DNA from 2 places in the Paenibacillus motobuensis genome. Region 2 is predicted to be linked to the other one. Evidence: predicted binding sites of a transcription regulator. Region 2 holds the regulator's gene; the other holds the start of a gene.

Region 1 (10,548 bases), on a different contig from region 2:
AAATCGCAATAGCGCTAGCCAAATGTCCGCTTTCGTTGACCCTTTGATACAAATAAACCTGGATGGTCTGAATATGCCCGCCAACTAACATGTTCGTTAGAACGAATTCACCAAATAATACAGAGAACGATAATAATGTAGAAGTAACGATCCCTGGCCAAATATTTGGCACAATTACGGTTACGAAAGCTTTCCATCGACTGGCGCCTAACATCTCAGCCGAATTAACCAGTTCAACGGCAGACACCGTTAACAGACTGTTACGAATCCCTTGGTACATGTAAGGCAATATAATAATGAAATACGCGCCGATCAAAATATACGCTGTACCTGCAATAGGAATAGGCCCCGAGGAATAGGCCCGAATCAGCCCTACCGCCGCAACGACGCCGGGCACGGCATAAGGAAGGACAACGATTCCCTTCATGAACTTCTCCAGCTTGGGCAGATAAACCGTAATAATAAACACGGCTGGCAGCATCACGGCGAGGCTCAGCGCTACACTAATGATGCAGAGATATAGCGAGGTCCATAGAGCCTCCATAAATCTGATGTCCTGAAGCATCTCCTTGAACCATGCCAACGTCCAACTCTCCGGCAAGATCGTTGCCTGCCACTCCTTCGCGAAAGCATAAATAAACGTAGCAAGCAAAGGAAGAAGCAAATAAACCATCAAGAGCAGCATTAGTGATCGGTGGCCCCAGCCTGCCTTCTTTCTATGGGTGTCCATTACAGTTCCTCCTTCATTGCCGAGGACTTCAGCTTGGGAAATATCCGTAAGCTCCTGGTATTCTTTGAGGCAAATCCGGATTGAAGCATCTTTGAACGCTGTGTCATTTTATGATTAAGATACACCGCTAGCAGCGTCGAGAAAGCCAGTATAACTGCGAGTGCATTGCCGAGCTGTGGCTCATTGACCACATCTCCCGCGACCAATGATCCTATCCGAACTGCAAGTAAATTGTAATTCCCACCAACCAAGGCATAGGCTGTTGCATATGCCCCCATCCCATTAGCGAACAAAATTCCCAATGTACCGAAAACAGCAGGCGTCAGAATAGGCAGTCCGATTGTTCTCCAAAACTGCCATTTGCTTGCGCCTAACAGGGAAGCCGCCTCCTTCCACTGCTCCCGAATCCCGTAAAAGGAAGGGTACAACAGCAATAAAGCAAGGGGTACCTGAAAATACACATAAACCAGCACAAGTCCTGCCCAGCTATATAAATTGAAATCGGCGAACACGCTCCAGCCCCACTGCTTAAAGAGCAACGTAAACACCCCATTGCTGCCAAGCAGAATAATATAAGCGAACGCGAGCGGAACACCAGCAAAATTCGATGTCATATTAGACAGCATCAACAACCGATCCCGCACTTTTGATGAGAATCGCGTAATCGAATAAGCACAAATCAGTCCGACTACAATACCAATCACGCTGGAAAAAGTGGAAATCAACAAACTGTTCTTAATGGCTTTCAAATAAAATTCGCTATGGATAATCCGCGAATAATAATCAAGCGTAAAACCCGAACCGTTCCCTTGACTAATGCTTCCCGTCACCATCGACAGGATTGGAGCTAACTGAAACAGGATGATCATCACTACAAAAGGAACTAACCCTAGTAGGAACCATCGATTATTACGCTTCACGCCCTCACTCTCCTTCTTGTAAAAAAGGGTGGCGTCGTTCATCTGATGACGAAGACCTCCACCCCAGGATTGCTCATTAGTTCATATGAACAAGTACGCGTTCCTGCCAAAGCTGCGGAAGAGTCTTCGCGGTTTCTTCCCATACCTTGTAATCGTTAACCGGCTTTACGTTGGCATAAGCTTCTGCAGGCAATAGCTTGGCGGCTACCTCTTCAGGAAGCTGTACGGTGTCACGGATCGGCCTCGCATAACCTTTAGCCAGGTTAATCTGGCCATCGTCGCTTAAAATATATTCGCGGGCAAGCTTGGCGGCATTCGGATGTGGAGCATATTTGTTGATAATCGTTGCATAGCCGCTTACAACGCTGCCCTCTTTAGGAATAGCTACGCTGAATTTATCAGCACCCAATTGATCCTTATAGTTGAGAGCGTTAAAATCCCATAACAGCGTAACTTGAACCTCGCCCTTCTCTATGTTGGCTAGTGAAGCTTCTGCATTGGACAGACGCCCCTTCTTCGCAAGCTCTTCAAAGTAAGCTATTCCGGGCTCGATGTTCGATTCATCGCCGCCATAAGCCATTGCTGCCGCTAATACAGCCATTTGTGCTTGCGCTGCCTTCGTTACATCGCCGACAATGATTTTATAGTCGCCGTTCTTAAGATCCTCCCAGCTTTGCGGTGCCGATTGAACAAGCTGTGTATTCGTGAAGATTGAAATAGAACCCTGATAGCCGACCAGCCAGTGGCCTTCGCTATCCTTAGCCCAGTCCGGTACTTCATCCCAATAGGAGGTTTTATAGGGCTGCGTAACACCCTTATCAACCGCTACCGGTCCGAAGGCAATACCTACGTCACCGATATCGGCAGTAGGCTTGTCCTTCTCCGCCTCAAATTTGGCGATTTCCTCCGCACTCGACATGTCTGTATCTGTGTGTGCAAGAGAATATTTGCTCTTGAGATCCTCCCATGTATCCTTCCAGTTCGCCCAAGAATCCGGCATGCCGACGCTTATGACAGAGCCTTCTTCCTTCGCCTTGTCTTCCAGATCAGTTGCTGAAATTTCTTCCGTTGCAGGAGTAGCGCTCGCATTTCCGCTTGTAGTTGCTTCTTTGCTGTCTGAACCTCCACAAGCTGCCAGCATCAAAACAAATAAGCTTAGAACAAGACCCAATGCTAATTCTTTCTTTAACCAAAGTTTCATGTTTTTCGCACTCCCTGTGAATTAATGTGGGTTCATGATATATTCCCGTTGTTTCAGGCCCTCTTAAAGTATAGAAAGTGACTATTTGCGCGGGATTAACTAAAGGGTTTAAATTTATTAATTGCCAGTAAAAGTAGCAGGTTTTGTATTTGGAGCATAAAAGGAGTGTTAAAGGAGAGACGCTAGGTGTTGAAGCCGCAACATTAAACTGGCTGAATTCAAGATTCGATGCCGAATAGCTTCTTGATTGACTTCGTGTTAGATGTAGAATTTGATGTAGAATTTTAGGGGCAGCACAGTTCCAAGATTCCATCGGCCCATGTGATGAGCAACTGCCTGAATTTATTGAACATAAAAAAGGTTCCCAAACTGTCCGAGGGACAGATCAGAAACCTGTTATGGTTGGGATGATGCGGTCGAGAGGACTCGAACCTCCACGGGGGTTAGCCCACACGGACCTGAACCGTGCGCGTCTGCCAATTCCGCCACGACCGCATATTTTATGGTCTATTGCAGAACACTTCGTGTTCGCAGCGACAAGGTATATAATATCACGGCTAAATTATAGAGTCAACCATTTTAAATAAAATTTCATAATCGCTCCCCCTTTATTCTATAAGGCTTCTTGATGCTACCACTGCTTGGAAATCCCATTGTTATTTCTAATTATTTTGGATATAATAAGAACATTAGTTCGCATTTAGGGAGAAGGTGTTCATATGGCCGTACCCGGTATACTTGAAGAGGAGCTTGCCTTGATCAAGAGCGCTTTGCTGTTAAAGTTCGTGCGCCATGTATTCCAGCGGGATGCAAGAATTATTGAACAGAGCGGTGTATTGAAGAGTCCTGAGATCTATGTAGAGATGATCCAGGGCGGAGAACAACGAGCTGCCCTCGTATTATCCGAGATACAGACTGAATTCAATAAGCGTAAGATTAGACTGTACCAGATTCGGCAGGACGAGAACGGAATCTGGGCCGATTATACCTGTCGTGGATATCGCGGTGAGATGAGGATATTATGGTCCGGATTGCGCCATGAGATCAACTCCCGCATGCGGGCCTATCTGGGGGGAGATACTCCCAAGAGAAGCCGCCTGCAGCCAAATAGACGCGCCGCATCGGATTCCTGATTCCGATACCCCACGCATACAAATACAACTATCCCAGATGTAGGCCACGCTCGCCTCTCATCCAGGATAGTTGTCTTATGATCAGCTCTTTATTCCTCGAACGAAGGCCGAGGATCCTTAGCGGATTGAATCAAATAATTGCGGTCCAGCTTGACCATATTCCGGTTTGGCCTACGGACCAATACATGGGTCTCATCCCAGGCAACGATAATCCCTCTAACATCGTTCTCAGGAAGCGCATCCCTTACTACGCGTACCTTCTGCCCGGACAACCGATACTCATTCAGCTGCTCATCTGTTATCATCGTATTTACTTTTCACTCCCCTCTTCACTCCAATATGCCCCAAATATGCTGAACAGATCAAAATTCGGAAGAAGCCATCCGACTGAAGCTGTTCTGCCCAGCTATATAATTCTTCAAAAAAAGACCCCGCATCAGCTTGCGGAGTCCTCTATCCCTCTTAACGTTGTGCATGCTCCTTGCTGCCGTCGAACCAGAAGTCGAGCACCTTCGAAGACATTACTCTTTGCTCCAAATACCCGACCTGCTGCAGGCTGAATTCCTCTTTCCATGGCATGTCAAGCTCCTCGCACAGTTCAACAATCGTCAGCAGCTTCGACCACGCCACATAGCGCTTATACCAGAAGAATTGGGGATGCTCAAGCATATAGGGATAAAGGTCATCAAACTCTGTATGCTTACAATCGAGAGCCCGTTCAAAAGCAACCTTGGCTTCGGATAATTTTGAAATGAAAAACTCTGTAGGAACTACCGAATCTCTTCCCATCTTATAAGCCTCCTCTCCCTAGTAATCCTCATTATAACGAAAAAACATTAACCTGCAAAGGAGTCATGAAGAAATTGGAATAGCTATATTTATTCAGCGAAAATGACCTGCCCATTCTCCAGAGACTTGATCTTGGCCAGTGTCTCCAGACGGATTCCCTGATCACGAATTGCCTGTGCTCCAGATTGGAAGCACTTCTCCACCACGATTCCTGCACCAACTAACTTTGCGCCGGAGCGTTCAACAATTTTGATCAGGCCTTTGGCCGCATCGCCATTAGCAATAATATCATCAATGAACAGAACCCGGTCCTGCGCGTTGATCAGATCTCGGGATATCAGAATATCGGTTACGATACCTTTCGTAAAGGAGGGAACCCGTTCCTGAAGCATATCTGCTTCCTCCAGCAGCGTCTTCTTGCGGCGGGCAAATACGAGCGGTACCCCCAACGCATATGCCGTCGCGAACGCGATCGAAATGCCTGAGGATTCTACTGTCACGACGCGGGTTATCCCTTCACCGCGAAAACGCTCGGCGAATTCCCGGCCAAGCTCCATCATAAGCTCCGGGTCAACCTGATGGTTCAGCAGCTTGTCCAGCTTCAGTACTTCCTCCGAGACGACCACGCCTTCCTCGATAATCCTTTTTTTTAATTTATCCATCCTATTCTTCCTCCCGAGTCATAGTGTGTGTTCAAAAAGGCCAGTTTTGAACAATCTCTCATAGCAAATAATTTCATTTTTCAGTTTGAGTCATGTCCTCTTGAAACACAACATACCTTGTACTATATATAGCACACCCAGCAGGAGGAAGGCCATGAAAAATGCCGTTAAAATTTTGCAGATTGCATTCACTTATATAGGTACTGTCGTAGGCGCCGGCTTTGCAACCGGACAAGAGATACTCCAGTTTTTTACCCGCTACGGCAAATTAGGGATCTTGACGATTCTATTAGCTACCGCTCTGTTTATATGGCTAGGTACAAAAATGATGCTGCTGGCCAACAAGATTCAGGCCGTATCCTATGAAGACCTCAATCGCAAGCTGTTCGGCGAAAAAATAGGACAGGCTCTCAGCCTGTTCACGCTCATCGTTCTGCTCGGAGTCAATAGCGTTATGTTGGCCGGAGCCGGCTCCGTATTTAACGAGCATCTTGGACTCAACTATCAGATAGGCCTTTGGATTACGCTTATTAGTACCTATATACTGCTAGGTAGAGGAATTGACGGCATTATGAAGCTCAATTCGATCGTCGTTCCCATGATGATCGTTCTGTCGCTGGCCATCATTATCAATACGGCAGGGTCCCCGGGCGCAAACCGCTTCTTAACTATGGATACCGACACCGGCCTATTCTCGGCCTGGGCTTCTCCGCTCATGTACACCGCCTTCAATCTATCGATGGCCCAGGCCGTGCTCGTTCCGATCGGCAGCCATACGAGTAATCGCCGAGTCATCATATGGGGCGGTGTTCTCGGTGGCGCCGGGGTCGGCTTCATGCTTATGGCCGGCCATTTCGCCCTGTCCGCGAACATGCCGGGAATCTCCCAATTTGAAATACCCATGGGCAGCATTGCCCAGCAACTGGGAAGTGTAATCCAGCTCGTCTATATCCTGCTGATCTTCATGGAGATCTTCAGCACCTTCGTATCCGATATATATGGTGTCACCCTACAGCTCAGACAGCGATTAAATGTGTCTCCTCGGCTGCTCTCCGTCACGACTCTCTGTCTGTGCTATGTCACCAGCCAATTCGGCTTCAGTACATTGCTCTCGATCCTGTACCCGATGTTCGGCATATTCAGCCTGCTGTGGGCGGCGATGCTAGCGACCTACAATTCTAAGCAGATCAAACCATAAATGAAGTCCTTGAAGACACCATATATGCTGACATGTCAGACTTCCCTTAATATAGAAAAATCCACCTTTGCCCTTACAGGGCAAAGGTGGAAGACCAAATTACATTTTCACGAAATACGGTTATTGATACTCCAAATATAGCTTCTTCAATTCATACACGACCCGGTTCAACGAATAATGCTGCTTGGCATGATCCGAGCCAGTACGGGCCAACTCATAGCGAAAGGCCGGGTCGATGATCACCTGCTCCAATGCATCGGCAAGCGCCGATACGTCCCCCACCGGTACCAGCAGGCCATTCGAGCCGCTCTCAATCTGCTCGGAAATTCCACCGACATCTGTTCCCACCAACGCTAGACTGCATAGCGCTGCTTCAGCGAATACCGAACCGAATGCCTCCGCCCGCGACGGCAATACAAATACGTCAAAGAAAGGCACAAATTCTTCGGGGTGCAGGGTATATCCATAGAAGATCGTCTCATTATATATACCCAGTTCCTTAGCTAAATCCTCAAGCTCCTTGCGGATCGGGCCGTCGCCGATAATATGCAGCACATAATTCAATCCCCGCTCTTTGAGCTCCTTGCAGGCCCGGAGAAGGATATCCAACCCCTTGGCCGGAACAAGCCGGCATACCGTGACAAGCTGTGTCACTTCATTCTCATGAGGCACAGGCTTGAAGCGCCGCTCATCGAAACCGTTCGGTATAATGCCGATCTGTTCCGGATGGTCCACATAATCTGTTAAATAACTCTTGAATGAATGGGATACGGTGAACAACCGATCCGTACGCGCTTCAAGCTCTCTATACAGTGAAGTCAAGAAACGCTGCTCCAGGCTATCCGGCTTAATCCGCCCGTTCAATAGCAATTCACGCTCATAGCTGGAATGGATGCTCTGTAATACCGGAGTCTCCGGGAATACTTCCTTCATCGCCAGCCCAGCAATCGGATGATGAGCATGAATCAAATCGTAGGGCTTGTTCAAACGCAGCTTCGTCCACCATATATAGTCCTTGTAGGTTTGTATATATTTTTGCACAATCGGGCTGTCCTCATATTCATGCCAGTCAAATGTATGGAAATGGACAGGCTCATGTCCTTTATTTCTAATCCGTTTGGGAAGCGAAAATAATTCCATCTCCCAATGGGGAGAATTAAACCGTTCTTGTAAAGAAGGGATCATCGATGATACGCCTCCAGGCTGCTCTGGAGGGAAAAATAATGCCTGTAGCAGTTTCATAAGGGTTCTCCTTTGCTCTCTATCTTTCTATAGAGGTAGCTCAATCCAACCTTCTAGGTGCTGAAAACTGAACTTTTTGAACACAGATTATATGAGGTTGAACACTCACTATTACGCGGATGAACCGCTAATTCTTATTATGCCATAGGTAGAGTGGAACATCCATTCCCCTTTTTCTATCCAAAGCATCAATTTCCGTCAATACTCACTACAAACAAGCTTTTGAACAGAAGCATCCGGTGTGGTAAACTGCGAAAGGAATATTATTTGATCGAAAAGGAGCAACAAATATGTCAGACCGATCCCTGCCTGCAAATTTCAAGGAACAGATCATTCAGATGCTGGGACAAGTGGAAGGCAGCGCCTTTCTGAACAGTTATGAGCAACCACGTACCTATGGACTTCGTATCAATCAACTTAAATTGAAAACAGATGCTGCTATAGATGAACTGATCCAAGCCTTCAAGCTAAGACCCATACCTTGGTGCAGCACAGGCTACTATTATGAGGAAGATACCCGCCCTGGCAAACACCCTTACCATATGGCCGGACTCTACTATATCCAAGAGCCATCCGCTATGTCAGCCGTAGAACTGTTAGATCCGCAGCCAGGAGAGACCATTCTCGACCTCGCGGCTGCTCCAGGCGGCAAGACAACCCAAATCGCAGCGAAAATGAATGGACAAGGCCTGCTGATCAGTAATGAAATTCACCCGCAGCGAGCCAAAATATTAGCCGAAAATGTGGAACGGATGGGCATCCGGGGAGCGATCGTTACCCAAGCTACTCCACCCGAATTGTCGGCACGCTTCCCGCTAACCTTCGATCGGATCATGCTTGATGCCCCTTGCTCCGGAGAGGGCATGTTCCGCAAAGATTCTTCCGCCATCGAGGAATGGTCTCCAGCTGCGGTTGCGCTCTGCGCGAACCGACAATGGGACATCCTCCAGGATGCGATCGCCATGCTGAAGCCAGGCGGCACGCTCGCCTATTCAACTTGCACCTTCAATCGGACAGAAAATGAAGAAATGATCGCGCGGGTGCTGACTGAATATCCAGAAATGCACCTTAAAGCCGAGAAAAGAGTATGGCCCCATTTGCAGCAGGGTGAAGGGCATTATGTAGCCGTGCTGGAGCGAGATCAACAAGCAGGAGCTGCCTTAGGCAGTATAAACGAGGCAAGAGCCGATAAAAAGCGTGGCAAATCGTCTCGTGCCGGACGTGGGTCTAGCAAAGAACTGCTGAGCGCTTGGGAAGCCTTCACCACCTGGGCCAAGCTCGATTTGCCAGGCTTCCAAGCAGACGGAGGGATACCCGTCCTGTTCGGCGAAGCTCTGTATTTACTGCCCCGCAGTGATCAACTGGCCGTAGATATGGAACTGCTATCCGGGATCAAGGTTCCCCGTGCAGGTCTTCACCTCGGCGATTACCGCAAAAATCGCTTCGTGCCCGCACACGCCCTGGCGATGGCTGCCGAGGCAGAGGATGAAACCCGGGTAGTAGCCCTGGAGAGCTTTTCCCCCGAGCTTGCCGCTTATCTTCACGGCGAGACCTTCAGCGTATCTACAGAGCTTCGCGGATGGGTAATCGTGGCCGTCAAATGCGGCAGTGGCAGCTATCCGCTTGGATGGGGCAAAGCCAGTGGGGGGCAGTTGAAGAATCATCTTCCCAAAGGACTTCGTCTCATGCATTAATGATCAGACATCCTAAGCATTAGATAAAACGGGTGGTTCGCCCAGAGGCTAAGCCCCTGTTTTATGTGAACCATGGTAGAAGTCCATACCATATTCGCTGAATAACATAAAATACCGTATCCCGTGATGAACGGGAACAAGTTAAGACCAAGGGAGGAATCACGATGGGCGAAGTATATGGCGGTGGTTTGTGGACTTCGACAGGTGTCATTCTTGTACTGTTCATCCTGCTCGTTATCATCACCCGTGCATTTTTCATCTAATGTGAATGACTAAGACAAAGAGCGGGGGAACTTTATGTTCCTCCGCTCTTTCTTATTCTGTATGATTCTGTACGAATTCTACAGACAATACTTCTGCAAGGCGATCTTAACGCCTTCCTCATTATTGGAAGCTGTCATGACATCGGCTACATCCTTGACTTCCTGTGGCGAGTTGTCCATAGCAATACCCAGACCGGCATATTCCAACATCGTTAAGTCATTATAATAATTACCGATGGCCAGCACATTCTCTACAGGTATTCCTCGCATTTCCGCTAAATGCTTCAGCGCTGAGCCTTTGGAGGAATCCTTATGCATCAGATCAATGAAATAATCGCCACTGCGAAGTACGTTGAACTCATGTGTCCAGGTACTCCATTCCTCCATAATCTTATCCATCACCGGAATGTCCCCAGATAAGGTCATCTTCACAAATGGATCATCCAGAGGACGCTCAGTGAGATCCTTCGGCTCGATCAGAAACTTATGGTACATATCGAGCGCTTCCTGGCTAAGCCCGGATGCTCCCTCTACATATAATCCAAAAGTCGTATTTAGATCATAATGCACATTGTTCTGCTCGCAATATTGGATGTAAGGTTTCAATCCCTCGCTGCGCATCTCGAAGTGGTGGATGACCCGTTCACCCTTAACGCTAACTGTAGCCGCGCCATTATGCGTGATCGCATATCCTTCCAATCCCATCTGCTCCATAT
Region 2 (10,548 bases):
TCGCTTGAGCATTACCGGACCGGCTACGTTCAATCTGATTCTAGCAATCCTGGAGGTTAATCATGGCTCGATACCGCACAAGCTCGCCGTATGTTGGGAACAGAAGAAGGAGCAAGCGCAAATTCGTCTGGGTTCTTCGTATTGGGCTGACATGCATTCTAATCGGCATTTTATGGTCGGTTTATGTACTGGCCCAGATCGGCAGCGTATACAGGAATACGGCTGCGACTACTGCAGCTTCGGAGCCTGCAGATGTAGGTATTATACTTGGTGCAGCGATGTGGGGCGATCAGCCTAGTCCGGGGCTGCAAGAGCGGCTTGAGCAAGGGCTCGCGGATTATAAGGCAGGCCGCTTTCATACCTTCATACTGACGGGCGGGCTGGACAAGCCTGACTATCGTTACACAGAAGCGGAGGGAATGGCGATTTATCTCGAGCAGCACGGTGTTCCAAAGGAAGCGATCCTGCTTGAGAACAAAGCGACCAGCACCTATGAAAATTTAAAATTCAGCAAGGAGATTATGGAGGAGCAGGGGCTAACATCGGCTGTCATTATCACCCATACTTTTCACGGCAACCGGTCTTATGAGATTGCTGAAGCGCTGGATTATTCCAGCCCCAAGCTATCGCTCACGGAGACTTATGTACTTAAGCGTGTTCCTACCATCTTGCGTGAAATTTTAGCTTATACGAAATGGAAGATAGATTTTGTATTGCTCGCTATTGGCTGGAAATAACAAAACTTCTAATATCGGACGGGGAAAGAGAATACATTTAAATGTGTAAGCCCCTACCCTATAAAGAGGTGATCTGCGCTATGTCAGGGCGAGTAATGGCCAGAAGTGGCCCTCCTGAGGAGAGGCCTTCAAGACAAATCAATATCGTTCTGCGCAATTCGGAGCCGCCGGTTGTCTCGCAGAGTGTTCCGGACAGTGAAGCTCATCCAACTGCCAAGGTTATGCCGCAGAATAGTCTGTTTACAGATTTGCAGAAGGAATTGGACGGACTGGTCGGATTGGATCATATTAAAGAATTAATGTATGAGATATTTGCACTCCTGCAAATTGCCTCAATGCGCTCAGAAGCAGGACTGCTGTCCGGGGCGCAGGTTTTCCATATGGTCTTCAAAGGCAATCCGGGAACCGGCAAGACGACTGTCGCCCGATTAGTGGCTAAATTTTTTCAGAAAATGGGTGTGCTCAGCAAAGGTCATCTGATCGAGGTCGAACGGGCGGACCTTGTAGGAGAATATATTGGGCATACGGCTCAGAAGACTCGGGATTTGGTCAAGAAGGCGATGGGTGGTATTCTGTTTGTGGACGAAGCCTATAGTCTGGCTCGCGGCGGTGAGAAGGATTTTGGTAAGGAAGCTATCGATACGTTGGTAAAAGCAATGGAAGATTCGAAGAACCAGTTCATCTTGATCCTTGCAGGGTATTGCGATGAGATGGATTTCTTCTTGAACACCAATCCTGGCTTGCCTTCACGCTTCCCGATTGTGATGGAGTTTCCAGACTATACGATCGATCAGTTGATCCAGATCGCGGAAGGAATGGCCAAGGAGCGCGACTATATTCTGATGCCGCAGGCGATTGTCAAATTGAAGCAGCATCTGCTGCGCGAAAAGATGGAAGGCGAACATGTGTTCAGCAATGCCAGACATGTCCGTAATGTCATTGAGCGTTCGATTCGGCATCAGGCCGTGCGTATTCTGAATCAATATAGCGGTGGTTCGCCCGGTAAATTGGAGTTAATGACAATTCGTACCGAGGATTTGAAGCTTGATAAGTAATCGGCTGAGTGTTCATTCGTGCAAGCTGCAATTTTTATACCGAGGGTAGTTGTTATAATAATAGAAGTTAGGTATTTCCAGTGCTAAGCAGAGAAGAAGTTGAACCTAAGGTTAATGCAGTGATCGGCTGTTTCTGCATTCTTGTTGGAACGGTCTACCGACTGCACCTTGAGGTTCAACTTTTCAAATTATGTACAGCGAGAATGTAAGGCAATAAGGGAGAGAAGAGTTGGATGGCGGTATTTTCAGAAGACATAGTAACTAGGATGGAAGAGGCGGAATGTCAAGCTGAACAGCAGTTCCGTGTAATCGATCGTATTGTGGACAAGAATCAATTCAAAGTGATTGAAGCTTTTCAGAAGCATCATGTGAGTGATTTTCATTTCGCAGGTTCAACCGGCTATGCTTATAATGACCGAGGGCGCGAAGTACTTGACCTCGTCTACGCAGATGTGTTCGGCGCAGAGGCGGCGCTGGTGCGCCCGCATTTTGCTTCCGGTACGCACACTATCTCTACAGCACTTTTTGGCGTGCTGCGTCCAGGGGACGGGCTGCTCTATATTACAGGTAAGCCATATGATACGCTACATAAGGTCATCGGCAAGCCTGGTGATGGAACGGGTTCTTTACGGGATTTTGGAATCACGTATGACGATGTGGCATTACTGGCTGACGGAATGGTCGATTGGGATACGGTGGCCGATAAAATAACGCCCCAGACGAAGGTGATCGGCATCCAGCGCTCGCGCGGATATGATTGGAGAGATTCCTTTTCCGTAGAGCAAATTGGTGAGATGGTGAAGCGTGTGAAGTCATTGTCCCCGAACTGCATCGTTTTTGTCGATAACTGCTATGGGGAATTTACTGAGGAGCAGGAGCCGACAGAAGTAGGGGCCGATCTAATTGCAGGCTCGCTAATTAAAAATCCTGGCGGAGGGCTGGCCGAGACCGGCGGATATATTTGCGGGCGAACTGAGCTGGTGGAGCTAGCAGCGAATCGCCTGACTGCGCCGGGTATCGGTGGAGAAGTTGGTGCGATGCTGGGTACGACTCGGGGGATTTACCAGGGGTTGTTCTTGGCTCCAACGATCGTAGGACAAGCCGTTAAGGGAAGTATTCTGGCTGCAGCCCTATTCGAGAGAGTCGGATTTGACAGCAAGCCGCGCTGGAATGATAGGCGTACAGATCTGATCCAGGCGATCTCCTTCAGTAGCTCGGAGCATTTGATTGCTTTTGTTCAAGGCATTCAACGTGCAGCAGCAGTAGACGGGCATGTTGTGCCTGAGCCATGGGATATGCCGGGGTATGAGCATCCAGTCATAATGGCAGCGGGAACCTTTATTCAAGGGGGAAGTCTCGAGCTATCCGCGGATGCGCCGATTCGTGAACCTTATATTGCTTATATGCAGGGCGGACTTACCTACTCCCACGTTAAGTTCGGACTGTTGACCGCATTGCAGACGATGAAGGACCGTCAGCTACTATAAATTTCTTGTAAGTAAACCTGACATCACTATTGACATGTCAGAATAACTTACATATCATTATTTTATGATAATTAAACTGGAAGGTTGAGAGCGATGAGTGACGAAATTCGCAGAAATATGGCCTTGTTTCCGATTGGTATCGTGATGAAGCTTACGGATTTAACAGCTCGGCAAATTCGTTATTACGAACAGCATGAGTTGATTGTACCCGCGCGCACATCCGGGAACCAACGTCTGTTTTCCTTTAATGATGTGGAACGTCTGCTCGAGATTAAAGCCTTGATTGATAAGGGAGTTAATATTGCTGGTATTAAGCAGGTGATTGCTCCGGCTAATGGCGAATCTGAGGAAGCAACTGTAATGACGCGGGACACTGAAGAAAAACGCAAGGAAATACCGACTTCTGAGCTCTATCGTATGCTGAAGCAGGAATTGTTCACGAAGCAACGTCCTGGTCAGGTTTCATTAATCCAGGGGGAATTATCCCGCTACTTTAAATTAAAATAACTGTTGGGAGATGTTAGCGTGAGTTACAGCAAGGAAGATATTCTGCGAATCGCCAAAGAAGAGAATGTCCGCTTTATCCGTCTGCAATTTACTGATCTGCTCGGAACGATTAAGAACGTAGAAATTCCGGTAAGCCAGTTGGAGAAAGCGCTGGACAACAAGATGATGTTCGACGGTTCATCTATTGAAGGCTATGTGCGGATCGAAGAATCTGACATGTATCTGGTTCCGGATTTGGAAACTTGGGTTATCTTTCCTTGGATTAGTGAGGATCGTATTGCCCGCTTAATCTGTGATGTGTACATGCCTGACGGCACACCATTCGCTGGTGACCCGCGCAATATCCTGAAGCGTGTGCTGAAGGAAGCCGAAGAGATGGGCTATACTTCGATGAATGTCGGACCTGAGCCAGAATTCTTCCTGTTCAAGACGGATGAGAAGGGTAACCCTACGATGGAGCTCAATGACCAAGGTGGTTATTTCGACCTTGCACCGACGGACCTTGGTGAGAACTGCCGCCGTGAGATCGTGCTGACACTTGAAGAAATGGGCTTTGAAATCGAAGCTTCCCACCATGAGGTAGCTCCTGGCCAACACGAAATTGACTTCAAATATGCGAAGGCAATTAAAGCGGCCGACCAAATTCAAACCTTCAAATTGGTTGTTAAGACGATCGCTCGTCAGCATGGCTTGCATGCTACATTTATGCCGAAGCCATTGTATGGTGTGAGTGGTTCCGGAATGCACTGTCACCAGTCCTTGTTCAAGGGTAAGACAAATGCTTTCTATGATGAGAAGGATGAGCTTGGCCTGAGCCAAGACGCTCGGCACTACATGGCCGGTATTTTGACCCATGCGCGCGCTTTCGCCGCTGTAACCAACCCAACTGTGAACTCTTATAAACGTCTCGTGCCTGGTTATGAAGCACCATGCTATGTAGCTTGGTCCTCCAGTAATCGTAGCCCGATGATTCGTATTCCGGCCTCCCGTGGTATTAGTACCCGCGTTGAGGTCCGCAACCCTGACCCGGCTGCTAACCCATACCTTGCACTTGCTGTAATGCTCAAGGCAGGTCTTGATGGCATCAAGAGAAAGCTGCCGCTCGTTCAACCCGTTGATCGTAACATCTACGTGATGTCTGACGAAGAGCGTATCGAAGAAGGTATTCCAAGCTTGCCTGTAGACCTCAAGGAAGCTATTGGTGAATTGGTGCGCAGCGATATCATGGCTGATGCTCTCGGCGATCATGCTATGACCCATTTCTATGAGTTGAAAGCCATCGAATGGGATATGTTTAGAATGCAAGTCCACCAATGGGAACGTGACCAATATATGACTTTGTATTAATCGAGGAATCCCTTGCGCCTTAAGGCGTGGGGGATTTTTGTTTGGGGTCGTCTTGAACCCCGATAAATCCAGATAGCGGAGGATTTAACTTGTAATACAAGTAACTAATAAATAGGCCGCGTATAGGGATGTATACCTAATCTTTGTAACGGGCATTTGAATAAGATGCACTGTACCATATAACAAAGGAGGTAATTAGATGGGTGAATTAGTTGGTGGAGGAGGTTTTTGCGGTCCTGGATTCGGAGGAATTGGGACCTCAACTGCTGTAATCTTGGTTCTTTATATACTCCTTGTTATTGTCCTAAGAACATTTTAAAAGTGATGAACTTAGAGGAATACCAAAAAATTGGGATACAGTAGCGTTAGTAGTAACAACGCAGCGCAACCCCTTGTGTCGTATGGCGTGGGGGGTTGTTTTTGACAGATCCTGCAATTTCTCGTAATTGTTGATTCATTTTTTTGGACGGTGTACATAGCTTTCTCGTCTTATGTAGCCGATAACTACTGCTAATCCTAAAGTGGTACAAGTACTTGGTAAATAGACCGAATCACAGGTGAATATGTCCAATCTGTTTATCAAAAGTTGAATAGGATAGTGTGTACTTTAAATACAAGGAGGAAAGCACAAATGAGCGAAGTAGTTGGCGGTGTAGGTTGTGGCGGTGGATACGGAGGAGGACTATTTACATCTACAGCAGCGATTTTAGTACTCTTCATTCTGCTTGTTATCATTACAAGAGCCTTCTTTATTTAACTCATTAATTTTAGTTACATGAATTTAGCGTCACCCGTAGCGCAATCTGATGACACCTGATCAATAGCTCCGCTGGCTTTATGCTGGCGGAACTTTTGAACTGTGGTGGAGATCAGATTCAAAATAAGATTTAATTACCTTCGCTTTATTGTACGAACAAAAGCAACTATCGAAAAAATCAATGCGGTCAGGCTGGAAGCAAAAACTAGAAATTCCACGTTTCATACCCCATATCGTATAGTGTATAATCATTAACTTATATAAACCCCTGAATATTACATAGCCAAATTAAAAAGATGCTGCATCCCTATAGCCTTTGCGAACATCCCTAAGTACCAGTCCTTGTATTTCGGGTATACGAGAATCAGTAATATACTCGTACATTAAATACGATAGCATAATAAATATGATGGTCAAGTCTCGGATGCACCAAGGTACGGGTATTAATCTAAGTAACACTTTAAGCCTTTCCCGGAACAATAATAATGTCCTTAGAACTTCCCGCCGGGAAGCCAAAGGACTGAGAATTTTACTAGGGGGACTAGCCCCCCTTATGTTCTATTATTCAGGCATGATCCAAACAATTTCGCAAATGCGAACAATAAACTTCTTATGTCTTTCTTCAAGCACGACGTGGTCTTGTTTGACATCGATGATGCATCCGTCGAGTCTGCCGCGAGTAGTCTCAAGAATGACAATTCTGCCCATAAGGGACATTAAACACTCGACAACGCATTTATCTACAGGATGGTTAATGATAGCTTGATGATGCATGTGATGCATGTGATGCTTATAGGGCATGTTAGCCATATTAGAAACGTTAGGCATGTTGGACATTTGATTCATCATTGGATAACTGTTCAAAAAATTACCTCCCAAAAATTTTATACGACATTCTATGCATTTGCCTATAAAACAACTGGGCGGTTGCCTAGAATTCAGAAATAAAATAATCAAAGGCCCATTTTTGGGATTAATACAAGTTTTTCAAGTCAACGTTGAGAAGAGAGATTTGATAAAGCGTTTGAAATTGGGAAGAAGAGAAGGAAGTATTTATAATTGTAAATTAAAAGGCATCCCACGAGGGATGCCTCTTGCTTCTTACAGTATTAAGTTGTCAATTAATAATGGGTAGTCACACTTTAGCCAATTTCGGATTGCATCTATTTTCCCGTTAAATGGGATTCGTCTGAACACACAATCCATTGTATAAAATCAAGATTAATGAAAATCCCGGAAGAGGCCAATGACTTTGCCGAGGATGCTTACGTGCTTCAAGCGAAGGGGCTCCATGGTTGGATTCTCCGGCTGAAGGCGGATATGATCCTTCTCTTTATAGAAGGTCTTGACCGTTGCTTCATCTTCCTCAGTCATTGCTACGACGATATCGCCGTTGTTCGCGGTCTGCTGTTGCCTTACGATAACATAATCCCCATTATGGATTCCGGCTTCAATCATGCTGTCGCCGACAACGGATAACATGAAAATCTCGCCATCGTTCGCATAATGATTAGGCAATGGAAAGTAATCCTCTATATTCTCGGTTGCTGTAATCGGCACGCCTGCTGTTACTTTCCCGACGACAGGAACGCGTGCTACCGAATGGGCGAACAGACCGGCGCTTTCGGATTCCTCGCCAAGTAGCTCAATAGCTCTCGGTTTGGTAGGGTCACGTCGAATGAATCCCTTCTTCTCCAGACGATCCAGATGTCCGTGTACCGTAGAGCTGGAGGCTAGTCCAACGGCTTCTCCAATTTCACGGACGGAGGGGGGATATCCTTTCGTTCGTACTTCGCTGCGAATAAATTCCAAGATTGCTTGCTGGCGGCTGGACACCTTAGACATAACCAATCAACTCCACTTAGTAACGTTTGGAAAAATTATAACATAGAACTACCGTTCGTACAAACATAAGTTCTAACTATATAGGTTTTTGAGCCTATTTCATACATATATACCGAATATAAGCCGGCGAATGCTGTATAAAAAATGGAGAACGAATGTTCGAAAAAAAGTATTGAATCAAACAAATGTTCGTGTTATATTATTTTCAGTAATAAGAACACTTGTTTGGAGTGAGGATAATGCTTAAATATAGCACATATAAGAGTATTTATACGGAGCCGGTTCAGAAACCTTCTATATCGTCAGGGAGACGGAGCACCCATCTTTCTAGAACAGCTAAGAGAACGATGTTGGTGCTGGTACTACTATTGTTAACCTGTACAGGGGTGGTCTCGGCTTTTGCCTCATCGAATGATAACGCTAATAAGAAACCGTTGGAGACAGTTATTGTTATGCCGGGTGATACGTTATGGGAGATTGCTTCTGAGCATAAACCCCAGGGCAAAGACATAAGAAAATATATAGATTCAATCAAGCGTGTTAATGGAAAGCATGTGAGTTCGATACAAGCTGGGGAAGTGTTGGTTCTCCCTAACTAATCAGTTGCAAGTTCGTTTCTAGTGGTCTGCTGAATGAATGTCGATATTGTTTTACGATGAACAGAAATTACTATATAATGAAGAGAGCTTGCACTAAAGGCGGCACTGCCTTGACAAGCTCTTTTTCTCATGTCAGAGTATGAATAATTGCTGCTTTGCATGAGTGGTAAATACGGCTTGAATCTCTTCTATATATGAGGATGAGAGCTGTAACATAAAAGACTAATGACTTGGGGAGGGACTTATGGATATAGAATCTGTTGTTGCGCGGATCAATGAATTGGCCCGCAAACATAAATCTGTGGGGTTAACCGAAGAAGAGATTCTGGAGAGAGCTAAGCTGCGCGAGAGATATCTCGAGAATTTCCGGGCGAATTTCCGTCAAAGATTAGAACAAATCGAAATCGTCGATGAGTAAGCCGGCCCTTTTGGGCCTGGCTATACATAACATGCGGCTTACGAACATGTGTGGGGCTTGATTGGCTGGACAAGTCGTAGGCTTATACTGTTGATAGCGCTATTAATATGAGGAGGACAGAGTATGGGTTCATTTGACAGAAAAGTAGAACGCAATCAAAAAAGACTGAACCAGAAAGGGAAAGGGCCTACGATCACGACAGGCGCGGCATCCAACCCGCGGAAATCGCTTGGCCCAAGAGGGGAGGGCGACATTTTCCGGGGGCGCAATATCATCCTGCCAGGAGTGTTAGTGTTCATCGCCCTATTGTATTCAACCGTTGGAATGATCGGTAATTCAGCGGATATGAGTACCTGGCTCTATTGGCTGACGATTGGGCTGTACTTACTGCTCGCCTTCACCTTGTTCATGAGAAGACCCTATCTACGCATTAACAAGAACTGGGTATATACAACCAAGTACAACCGCGACCGAATTCTGGAAGCAGGCAACATTAGCAAAATCAAAGTCAGCCGCAAGAAGATTATGATCGTGCCTAAGATTAAGGATGCGAATTGGGTATTCTATCGTACTCGTAATCAGTTTGATACGGCAGCTATGGGAGACCGTCTGGAGCAGTTCGCGCATACTCATCATGTTCCGTTTGAGAGAGAGTAGGGAATTTCTGGAGAGCGCATAGCAAATGATGCATTTTGGCATGGGAGAGGGAGGAGTGGTCGAAGTGACCATAAAAGCGGTATGCTTTGATTTGGATGATACATTGCTCTGGGATGATCGGAGCGTAAAAGAGGCTTTCGAGGAGACATGTCGCAAGGCAGAGGCGGTAACGGGCTGCAACCCGATAGAACTGGAAGCAGCTGTCCGCAGAGAAGCTAGGGAATTGTATGAATCCTATGAGACATTTTCATTTACGAAAATGATCGGGATTAATCCATTTGAAGGGCTATGGGCTAACTTCTCAGCTGGGGAACAGCCGGAGTTCCGTCAGCTTGAAGAACTGGCACCGATCTACCGCAAGGAGTCTTGGCGACGCGGCTTGCTTGCCCTCGGTATTGCTAACGATGAATTAGCCGCCGAGCTTGCAGAAGGTTTTGCTGCAGAACGACGGGAACGTGCTTATGTATATGAAGAGACATTCCAAATCTTGCAGGAGTTGAAGGGGAAGGTTAAGCTGCTTCTACTAACGAATGGCTGCCCTGCCCTGCAACAAGAGAAGCTGGATGGAGTGCCAGAGCTATCTGGTTACTTCGATAAGATCATTATCTCCGGCAGCTTCGGCAAAGGCAAACCGGATTCCATGATCTTCAAGCATGCGCTTGAGCAATTAGGAACAGAGCCCGAAGAGACTTTAATGGTTGGGGACAAGCTTACGACCGATATTCGCGGAGCGCTTAGTGTAGGCATTAACGCCGTATGGATCAATCGGGATGAGAAGACCCGCAATGATGAGATCGTGCCGGATTATGAAATTACTCATCTGTCCCAATTGCACCAGATTATTGCGGAATTAGCTGAATAGATATCGCCGTTAAGATTCATGAGAAAGGAAGATAGCATGCGAAGAAGAAGCTGGAGTGTTCTGATATTCGCGCTTGTTCTCATCGTGATCAGTGGTTGCGGAGATAAGAAATCCGGCAATCATGCAGACAACATGGCTATGGAACCTATTCAGGTGGGGCTTCAAGTGAATCCAACTGAGATTCAAGTAGGCGAGAAGGTTCGTTTTGAGGCCAAGGTAACGCAACAAGGGGAGACGGTGGATGACGCCAAAGAGGTCATGTTTGAGATTTGGAAGG

The links. Region 2 encodes LexA, which represses DNA repair genes until DNA is damaged. Its sites were predicted from a motif close to CGAACATATGTTCG; they were not measured.
Region 1: the regulator LexA is predicted to act here: its motif matches at 3,535-3,548, upstream of ABD014_RS02460 (YhjD family protein).

Annotation. Positions count from the first base shown of each region.
Region 1 is NZ_BAAACX010000004.1:247,764-258,311, forward strand. It holds gene ABD014_RS02440 (ABC transporter permease) at 1-730, opposite strand, end outside; gene ABD014_RS02445 (ABC transporter permease) at 730-1,650, opposite strand; gene ABD014_RS02450 (ABC transporter substrate-binding protein) at 1,727-2,851, opposite strand; tRNA gene ABD014_RS02455 (tRNA-Leu) at 3,263-3,346, opposite strand; gene ABD014_RS02460 (YhjD family protein) at 3,571-3,984, shown strand; gene ABD014_RS02465 (hypothetical protein) at 4,074-4,289, opposite strand; gene ABD014_RS02470 (hypothetical protein) at 4,447-4,773, opposite strand; gene ABD014_RS02475 (xanthine phosphoribosyltransferase) at 4,863-5,435, opposite strand; gene ABD014_RS02480 (YkvI family membrane protein) at 5,590-6,633, shown strand; gene ABD014_RS02485 (glycosyltransferase family 4 protein) at 6,754-7,875, opposite strand; gene ABD014_RS02490 (RsmB/NOP family class I SAM-dependent RNA methyltransferase) at 8,166-9,569, shown strand; gene ABD014_RS02495 (YjcZ family sporulation protein) at 9,734-9,832, shown strand; gene ABD014_RS02500 (Cof-type HAD-IIB family hydrolase) at 9,911-10,548, opposite strand, start outside.
Region 2 is NZ_BAAACX010000006.1:6,195-16,742, forward strand. It holds gene ABD014_RS03840 (ribonuclease FAU-1 family protein) at 1-60, shown strand, start outside; gene ABD014_RS03845 (YdcF family protein) at 63-737, shown strand; gene ABD014_RS03850 (AAA family ATPase) at 818-1,792, shown strand; gene ABD014_RS03855 (methionine gamma-lyase family protein) at 2,026-3,279, shown strand; gene ABD014_RS03860 (MerR family transcriptional regulator) at 3,373-3,786, shown strand; gene glnA (type I glutamate--ammonia ligase) at 3,805-5,133, shown strand; gene ABD014_RS03870 (hypothetical protein) at 5,765-5,890, shown strand; gene ABD014_RS03875 (DUF2642 domain-containing protein) at 6,452-6,754, opposite strand; gene lexA (transcriptional repressor LexA) at 7,112-7,735, opposite strand; gene ABD014_RS03885 (DUF896 domain-containing protein) at 8,579-8,752, shown strand; gene ABD014_RS03890 (hypothetical protein) at 8,876-9,409, shown strand; gene ABD014_RS03895 (HAD family hydrolase) at 9,474-10,271, shown strand; gene ABD014_RS03900 (FixH family protein) at 10,308-10,548, shown strand, end outside.